3 regions of the Pseudidiomarina sp. genome follow, and region 2 is predicted to be linked to each of the others. Evidence: predicted binding sites of a transcription regulator. Region 2 holds the regulator's gene; each other region holds the start of a gene.

Region 1 (3,285 bases), on a different contig from region 2:
AAGTTGTGCGACCGCAGCTGCCGCGAGGTCTGCATTGACGTTGAGGCGCTGGCCGTCAGCCGCTGCCCCGATAGAACTTAAAATGGGCACATAATTATGGGCTAATAGCAGCATGAGCAACGCGGCATTATTCGGGTGAGGTACGCCAACCGCACCCCGGCTGTTGTCAATATCGCAGCGTACGGACAGTCCGTCGGCTAAGGTAAGGCCCACCGCGTTTAATTGGTGCTGTTGTGCCAGCGAAACCAACTGCGAGTTAATATCACCAGCTAAAACACCCGCCACAATGGGCATCTGCGCAGCAGGCGTGATGCGTTGCCCATCAACTTTCAAGCTGGTATGCCCCAGTTGCAGCAACAACTGTTCAACTTGGTCGCCACCACCGTGTACCAATACCAACGGGCGCAATTGGGCAAGTTGTTGCACTGTACTGAGTAATGCTGACAAGTTCTTCGCGTTTTGCAGCACACGACCACCTAGTTTGAGTACGAGTGTGTTCATACCACACCTCCGCGCGAAGTCAGGCCTAAGGTTGCCGGTAATTTAAAGTAATTGTTGACCAGCTGTACCGCCTGGGCTGCTGCGCCTTTGAGCAAGTTATCAATGGCGGCACACAGAATAAGCTGCTGACCATGAACAACGGCATGAATGTCACAAAATGCGGTACCCACAACGTCGTTAATAGTCGGTGGTTGCTGCCGCATACGCACAAGTGGATGTGCTGCATAAGCCGATTGCAAAGCTTGTTCAACCATCTGCTGGGTTATATCGGTTGCTAGCTGTGCATAAATGGTGGCCAAAATGCCCCGCTTAAAATTACCGAGATGGGGCACGAAGAGCACGTCACTACCGATACTTTGCGCAATTTCGGGTTGATGCCGGTGTTGTGCTACGGCGTAGGCACCAAGACTCACCTCACAAAAACTGGTGTGAGCGGCGGCTTTTCGTCCCGCACCCGAAACACCGCTAACGGCATTCACAATCGGCGTGCCCTGAATAAACTCCATCACCGGTTTTAACGCAAGTGCGGCAACCGTTGGGTAGCAGCCGGGCACTGCAATGAGCTGCTCGGAACCTTGCAGCGGCGTCCACTCTGCCAAACCATAAGGAATATGTGTGGGCGTATCAGCCGTGCGTTTAAATCCGTAAGCACGTTCATGTGCCGCGTTGTCGTGCAAGCGAAAGGCACCGGAAAGATCAAATACAACCAGTCCAGCTTTAATTAATTGGGGGGCCAGCTGTGCGCTTGCTTCATGGGGCAGCGCTAAAAAAACCACCCGAACTTGCTGAGCGAGTTGGCTCAGCAAGTTCGAGTGCCAAGGTTGCAGAATGACATCAAGCTGTCCCGCTAACTGGGGATACAAACTAGCAATAGGCTCTGCTTCTTCGCGCGCGCTGGAAGAAAATGCATGGATAAGTGTGAATTGTGGATGGTTATGCAGCAGCCAGACGAGCTCAATGCCACTGTAGCCACTTGCGCCAAATACTGCACACGGTATTGTATTGCTGTGCTCCACCAAAAAACTCACTCAACCATTTAAGAAATAACATGGCTGAATAATAATGCATATAAATTCATAAAACAAGAATAAAAATACATAATTCGTTAATGGTTATTCGTTATTGGTTATTCGAAAAAGCGCAACCACGAGTAACGATTAACGAATAACGAGTAACGCTCTTGATCTTAAAGCCCTTGGCGCTTATAATTCGCGCCCTAATTTGCTGCGTTGATTAATAAAGCAACGCATTTTTTAAACACAATTTGTATGGTATCCGGCAAAAGATCGGATGGCGATGCAGCCTAACGAGGTAATCCCATGAAAGCAGGTATTCATCCAGAATATGTTGAGCTGAGCGTATCATGCTCTTGTGGTCATTCTTTTGTGACCAATTCAACCAAAGGCGGCGAGTTGCACTTGGACGTATGTTCAGAGTGTCACCCATTCTACACTGGTAAGCAGCGTATTATGGATACTGGCGGTCGTATCGAAAAATTCAACAAGCGTTTCGCAGTGTTGGGTGGCAAGAAAGAGTCTTAATTCAGACGCTTCTGCACAGATTTACAAGAAAGGCGCCAGAAGGCGCCTTTTTTATTTCCGATATCCTCTCTAGCCAGCGGTTTTATTGAAAAAACCGATGGTGTCAATTTGTACAATCCAAAATATTCAAAGCTTTTCATAAGCCATTATCAGGTAAGATGTCTTATTGAGTGGATTCCCTCTACAATGTGGGGTATTCATAGACGTTATTTTCTCTATTCCTGTTTTCTCTATATCTAAAATAGGTATGCTCATATTATGACCGACTTTCGCAAGCAAGCTTTGGATTATCACGCGTATCCAACCCCTGGAAAAATCAGTATTGAATTGACCAAGCCAGCTGAAACCAGCAAAGACTTGGCGCTAGCGTATAGTCCGGGCGTAGCAGAGCCGGTTCGGGCGATTGCCGAAAACCCCGACGATGTGTACAAGTACACCGCTAAGGGCAATATGGTTGCGGTAATCTCAAACGGTACAGCGATATTGGGGTTAGGTAATCTCGGCCCGATGGCCTCTAAGCCCGTTATGGAAGGTAAAGCATTATTGTTTAAGCGCTTTGCTGGGCTCGATTCGATTGATATTGAAGTAACCCATCGTACTACCCAAGACTTTATTAATACCGTGGCCAACATTGCGGACAGTTTCGGTGGTGTAAACCTCGAAGATATTAAAGCCCCGGAATGCTTTGAAATTGAGCAAGCGCTGATTGAGCGTTGTGAAGTACCAATTTTTCATGACGACCAACACGGCACCGCCATCGTAACTGCCGCTGGCCTCTTAAATGCGTTAGAGATTCAGGGCAAAGATTTACGCAAAGCTCAAATCGTTTGTCTTGGTGCTGGCGCTGCTGCCATTGCATGCATGGAATTATTGATTAAATGCGGTGCGCAACGCGAGCACATCTACATGCTCGATTCCAAAGGTGTGATTCATACCCGCCGGGAAGACCTCAACGAATACAAAGCGTTATTTGCCAATAACACCGATAAGCGCACACTTGAAGAAGTGATCACGGAAGCCGATGTGTTTGTTGGTGTGTCGGGGCCTAACCTGTTGTCACCAGATGCGTTAAAACTGATGGCCGCGAAGCCAATTGTTTTCGCCTGCTCGAACCCTGATCCGGAAATTAAACCAGAGCTTGCCCTGGCGGTACGCGACGATTTAATCATGGCAACCGGCCGTTCAGATTATCCAAACCAAGTGAATAACGTGTTGTGCTTCCCGTTTATTTTCCGCGGTGCGC
Region 2 (3,285 bases):
CTGAACGCATGATATCTCCGGCAATTGATTCAAACAGTTACATATTAACCTATGACATGAGTTTGCTAGACTTTATAATCTACATCAGTGTCAAAATATGGTAAAAACCATCATGAAAGAAAACCAATCTATCGCACAAACGCGCATGGCGCTACAAGCACGATGCGACCGACACGCAGTATTTGGCGAGGAATCTACGAGGAATCTATGACGCACGCACAGACAGGGATATACGCGGAACCCAATTTACACGGGGTGACCTTGTTGTTGAATGTCATGACAGATGACGTGGCTCATGTGCGCCGTAAACTCGCCAGAGTTCCTCAGTTGCTTGAAGACTTAGACCTACGCTTCTCAGAAGCCATGCTCAATGGCTACATTGCCATTGGCAGCGACTATTGGGACGTGGTGTACCCAGAGTCACGGCCGCTGCAACTTACCGGCTTCCCAGATTTGAACGATGGTGACCGCCAAGCCCCGCGCGAGTCAGTCGATTTGATGCTCTGTGTGCGTTCTGATCGCTTCGATGTAAATTTTCAGGCCGCGCGCACCTTGATGGAGTGGCTGGGGCACGACGTTGAACTGATCGATCAAATCAACACGTTCCGCTTTATGGACGGGCGCGATTTGCTCGGCTTTATTGATGCACCGGATAATCCGCGTGGCATGCGCCGTCGTGAAATCGCCTTAGTCAATGATGACCCAGTTTTTAAAGGCGGCAGCTACATATTCAGTCAGCGCTTTCGTTATGACCTGCGGCGCTGGGAACAATTAAGCACCGAAATTCAAGAACACGTGATAGGGCGTAAAAAAGTTACCGGCGAGCGGATCAGCGAAGCGGTATTAAGTATGGTTACCCATACCCAAAAAGCACGTTTGGTAGACGCCAAGGAACAACCCTTGGAATTATTGCGCCAGAATATGCCGTGGGGTAATTTACGTGAACAAGGGCTGCTGGGTATGTATATGACTGGAAAGCCGCAGCACGTTATCCATTGGCTTAAAAATCGTTACATTGCAGACGAGCAGGGCGATTATGATCCGTTGCTGGATTACATTGAAGCTGTAAGTAACGCGGCCTTCTTCGCCCCTTCAATCGATTTTTTGAAAAGCAAAAGCGATATTAGTCGTTAGATATTTGATATTAGAAAAACACTGTTACATCATATCTAATATCTAATATCTAATATCTAATATCTAATATCTAATATCTAATATCGTGGTTGCCCTTCGAAGAGTTTTTTGACATTCTGCAGTGTGAAATCAATCTCTGACACCTTCAGCGGTGCAATGAAAATTGTATCATCGCCAGCAATTGTGCCCAGCACACCTTCTTGTTTGCCGACCGAATCAAGCAAGCGAGCAATTAACTGGGCTGCCCCCGGCGTAGTACGAATAATCACCATCACATCATTGTGTTGTATATCCAAAACAAGCTGGGTTAATGGTGCGCGGGTGCTTGGAATGCCCAATTCTGCGGGCAGGCAGTACACCATTTCTTGCCGCGCATTGCGGGTTCGTACTGCCCCATACTTGCTTAATAAACGCGAAACCTTTGACTGACTAATATTGGCAAAGCCTTGTTCTTTAAGGGCATCGACAATGTCGCCTTGCGAACCGTAACGTTCTTCTTTTAGCAACGCCTTAAAGGCTTCAATCATGTCGTCTGGCTTTTTGTTTGGCATAAGTTTGGCTCAATCAACGCATCAAATTAATCCTCAATCATATACAGCCAGCACCGTAACGCAAGTGTTTCCGAGCACTTACGCAGCAGCTGCTTGGTTGTAATTTGGCCGAAAAAGGAGTAAAGTTTTCGCCCTAAAATATCCCCACACAAATGGATGGAGTCTGAGATGAAAGTTGCAGTTTTAGGTGCTGCTGGCGGTATCGGCCAAGCATTATCATTACTTTTGAAAACCCAATTACCTGCTGGTTCTGAATTGGCGTTATACGACGTAGCGCCTGTAGTACCTGGTGTTGCTGTTGATCTGAGCCACATCCCTACTGCGGTATCTGTTGCTGGTTATGGTAAAGACGACTTAGCGTCAGCTTTAGTTGGTGCCGACATCGTGTTGATTCCTGCGGGCGTACCACGCAAGCCAGGCATGGACCGTTCAGACTTGTTCAACATCAACGCAGGCATCGTTGCGAACTTGGTTGAAGCAATTGCTGATAACTGCCCGAAAGCTTGTGTGGGTATTATTACCAACCCGGTGAACACCACAGTTGCTATCGCCAAGAAAGTACTTGAGAAAAAAGGCGTTTACGACAAAAACAAATTGTTCGGCGTGACCACCCTGGACGTGATTCGTGCTGAAACATTTGTGGCAGAAATTCATGGCAAAAACCCAGCTGAAGTAACCGTTCCAGTTATTGGCGGCCACAGCGGTACTACTATTTTGCCATTGCTGTCACAAACCGGTTTAAGCTTCTCAGACGAGCAAATTGAAGCGCTAACCAAGCGTATTCAAAATGCTGGCACCGAAGTTGTTGAAGCAAAAGCTGGCGGCGGCTCTGCAACCCTTTCAATGGGTCAGGCAGCAGCGCGCTTCTGTTTATCGTTGGTTAAAGCAATGGAAGGTGACAACAGCGTTGTTGAATGCACCTACGTTGAAACAGACGGCAAAGACGCTTTGTTCTTCGCACACCCAGTGCGTTTGGGCAAAAATGGTATTGAAGAAATTCTGCCATACGGCAAACTGAGCGCTTACGAAGAAAAAGCAAAAGCTGACATGTTGGGCGGTTTGAAAGCTGATATCCAAGCTGGCTTAGACTTCGTTAAATAAGCCTTTAACCGAAAAGGCTGAATCATGCCAAAGCAGAGTGTCTTACCACCCCTTGTGATAAGCACTCTGCTTTTGTGTTTCTACTACCTGCTGATGCCATGGCATGACGCACTACTGATGCGTTACCCCCGAGTTATCGACGGCGCGTGGTGGCAAATCATCACCGGTCAGTTGATGCATCATGACCAACCCCACCTTTGGTTCAATGTTACCGGCGTCTGGATTGGCTGGTTGCTGTTCCCTGAGCAATTAAAAGACACAAAGCACTGGTGGGTGACTCTACCCATCTTACTCGCGAGCAGCGCCGGACAGTTGCTGGGCGCCCCCAGCTATGAAGTTTATGCCGGCTTTTCAGGCACGCTCTACGGGCTATTTGCCTACGCAGCACTCAAAGATGCTCTGGCCAAGCAATGGATAGGCATGGTGGTGCTGGCAGCACTGGTGATAAAAATCATTTTTGATCTAAATCAACCCGCAACTGGCGATGCCGTCGCCGTAT
Region 3 (3,285 bases), on a different contig from region 2:
GGTAGAAGCGAAGATACGACCTGCGCCGCCAGTTGCAAGAACAACGGCTTTGGCTTTTACATAAAAGATTTCGCCGGTTTCAATGTTCAGTGTTGTTACACCAACAATCGCGCCGTCTTCGTTTTTAACCAAATCAAGTGCATACCACTCAGAAAATACCGTGGTTTTGTTCTTCACGTTTTGCTGATACAGCAAATGCAACAAGGCGTGACCGGTACGGTCGGCAGCCGCAGCTGTACGTGCTGCTTGCTCGCCACCAAATGCTTTTGATTGACCGCCAAATGGACGTTGATAAACGCGGCCGTCTTCAAAACGAGAAAATGGCAAACCCATATTTTCCAGTTCTAAAATAGCTTCAGGACCGGTTTTACACATATATTCGATGGCATCTTGGTCACCGATATAGTCTGACCCTTTGACAGTATCAAACATGTGCCATTCCCAGTTATCTTCATGGGCGTTACCCAAAGCAACGGTGATACCACCTTGCGCAGATACTGTATGAGAACGGGTTGGGAATACTTTAGACATCAAGGCACACGTCATGCCTGATTGAGAGATTTGTAAGGCCGCGCGCATACCAGCGCCACCAGCGCCGATTACAACGGCGTCAAATTCAAGTGTTTGTACGCTCACTTAGACACCCTCCACCGGCCACACAACCAGTAAACCGGCTAACCAGTAAACGATTAATGCGACACATACTGCATATTGAAGAAAAGCTCGTAAGCCAGTTTTTTTAACGTAGTCAGTCAGCACTTGGAAGATTCCGATCCAGCCGTGAATCAAAATAGCTGTTAACGCCAGCATGGTGAAAATCTTCATGCCCAAATGCGCAAACAAATTGGTCCATGAAGCGTAAGTAATTACGTCAGCAGAAACCAAAAAGCTCACCATAAAAATGCTGTATAACGCCAAAATGATGGCGGACGCGCGTAGCAAAATAAAGTCGTGGCTACCGCTGCGGCCAAATGTTGAAGCTGCCTTTACCATAACCATACCCCTGCTAATACTGAAAGAATGATTGCTAGCACGAACACCACTTTTGCGCTGACTCGACCTGAGTCAAGTTCTTCAAAATAGCCCATGTCCATAAACATGTGGCGTACCCCAGCGAGTAAGTGGTAGCCCAGTGCGCTCATGATGCCCCAGGCAATAAACTTAGCGATAAAGCCAGTTAGTAAGCCGTGCACCAAGTCAAAACCTTCAGCAGATTTAAGTGAGATAGCTAGTGCCCACACCAAAAAACCAACGCCAACCAACATAATGACGCCAGAAATACGGTGAAGAATTGAGCTAATGGCTGCAGCCGGGAAGCTGATAGTATTTAAGTCTAAATTTACAGGTCTTTGTTTTTTCACGATTGTTGTGCCTTAACGAAAAGCATTGTTAACATGCTCGGAACTTCAAACATCCTCGTCTATTCCTGACGGCGAGAGGACCCTGTGAGATCGCCGCCAAAGTATATAAGCCATAGTAATGAATTACAATTCCTTAGCGGCCTCTTTCGGTTAAAAACGTAAATTAATTATCAATAGATCAAGCCAATAAAATCCAGCGTTGAATAACAATTCTACCTTAGTCGCATACAACGAGGTCGTATAAGCGCGTATAACACTGACTCGATAATTTTTAATTCCGATCCATGTCATCCAACTTTAACGAAATTTCGTAAAGCTGATGTGTTAAACTGACCAGCTCGATCAATAAAATGATTGATGTGTGTCAGCACATTCGATCGGTTTAAACAGCCGTTTGAATTGACATCAACGGTTAAGATCAAGTAAATTCTATCGCCCTTTTAGTGATGAAGCAGACTTAAACAAGGAGATTTCCTTATGGCTGATCGTAAAGCCACCCTGCAGATTGACGGCCAATCCATTGAATTGCCAGTATTATCTGGTACAGCCGGCTATGATGTAATTGACGTGCGTACTTTAGGCAAGCATGGTTTCTTCACCTTTGACCCTGGTTTCTTAGCTACAGGTTCATGCGAATCAAAGATTACCTACATTGATGGTGAAAACGGCGTTCTTCTGCATCGCGGATATCCAATTGATCAGCTTGCGACTCAAGCGGATTATCTCGAAGTATGTTATATGCTGCTGCATGGCGAAGCGCCAAACGAAGAAGAATACGCAAAATTCAAGCAAACAATCACCAAGCACACCATGGTGCACCAAGGCTTGCATAACTTCTTCAACGGTTTCCGCCGCGACGCGCACCCAATGGCAATGCTATGTGCTGTCACTGGTGCTTTATCGTCGTTTTATCACGATGATTTAGACATTCATGATGAAAAACAGCGCCTACGCAGTGGCTATCGCCTGATTGCGAAAATGCCAACTATTGCTGCTATGGCTTATAAATTCAGTATCGGTCAGCCGTTTGTGTATCCGCGCAATGATCTCAGTTACTCAGAAAACTTCCTGAACATGATGTTCTCTGTACCTGCTGAAAACTATAAGATTAGCCCAACTGTTGCGAAAGCAATGGACCGCATCTTTACCCTGCATGCTGACCATGAGCAAAATGCATCCACATCAACAGTGCGCTTGGCCGGTTCTTCGGGAGCCAACCCTTATGCCTGTATCGCTGCTGGTGTTGCGTCTTTGTGGGGGCCTGCTCACGGCGGCGCGAACGAAGCTTGTTTGCGTATGCTGAAAGAAATCGGTTCGGTTGAAAACATTCCTAAATACATCGACAAAGCAAAAGACAAGAACGACCCGTTCCGTCTGATGGGCTTTGGTCACCGTGTTTACAAAAACTTTGACCCGCGTGCGACCGTAATGCGTGACAGCGCGCATGAAGTGTTGAAAGAGCTTAAAATCAGCGACCCATTACTTGATGTGGCAATGGAACTGGAGCGTATTGCGCTTGAAGACCCATACTTCGTTGAAAAGAAACTCTATCCAAACGTTGATTTCTATTCAGGTATCATTTTGAAAGCTATTGGTATTCCAACCAACATGTTTACGGTTATCTTCGCATTATCGCGCACCGTTGGCTGGATTTCACATTGGCACGAAATGATGGGCGAATCGAACCAGAAAATTGGTCGCCCACGTCAACTCTATACCGGTGAGTCAAAACGCGATTTCAAACCACTGAAGCGTTAATTTCACCAATAATTAGCAAAAAGCACTCTTCGGAGTGCTTTTTTTTTATTTTTTTCACCACTCAACTTTTCCCCTTCTCCGCACGTCTAAAACGCATACCTCTCGTATAAGTCTTTAAATTAAGGGGTTTATCGTTACTTTTCATACACAGGTTACTTTTGGCACG

What was found. The regulator ArgR, encoded in region 2, controls arginine synthesis, uptake and breakdown. The targets are predictions, from matches to a motif close to ANTGAATANNTATTCANT.
Region 1: a site for ArgR is predicted at 1,563-1,580, ahead of argC (N-acetyl-gamma-glutamyl-phosphate reductase). Genes of this name have one in related genera too.
Region 3: a site for ArgR is predicted at 1,560-1,577, ahead of ACN0UN_RS04380 (citrate synthase). Genes of this name have one in related genera too.

What each region holds. Positions count from the first base shown of each region.
Region 1 is NZ_JBLWWR010000005.1:69,641-72,925, reverse strand. It holds gene argB (acetylglutamate kinase) at 1-501, opposite strand, end outside; gene argC (N-acetyl-gamma-glutamyl-phosphate reductase) at 498-1,529, opposite strand; gene rpmE (50S ribosomal protein L31) at 1,821-2,042, shown strand; gene ACN0UN_RS06005 (malic enzyme-like NAD(P)-binding protein) at 2,301-3,285, shown strand, end outside.
Region 2 is NZ_JBLWWR010000002.1:140,422-143,706, forward strand. It holds gene ACN0UN_RS03540 (DUF885 domain-containing protein) at 1-10, opposite strand, end outside; gene ACN0UN_RS03545 (Dyp-type peroxidase) at 208-1,134, shown strand; gene argR (transcriptional regulator ArgR) at 1,212-1,685, opposite strand; gene mdh (malate dehydrogenase) at 1,854-2,786, shown strand; gene rrtA (rhombosortase) at 2,811-3,285, shown strand, end outside.
Region 3 is NZ_JBLWWR010000003.1:29,029-32,313, forward strand. It holds gene sdhA (succinate dehydrogenase flavoprotein subunit) at 1-636, opposite strand, end outside; gene sdhD (succinate dehydrogenase, hydrophobic membrane anchor protein) at 637-993, opposite strand; gene sdhC (succinate dehydrogenase, cytochrome b556 subunit) at 987-1,361, opposite strand; gene ACN0UN_RS04380 (citrate synthase) at 1,839-3,119, shown strand.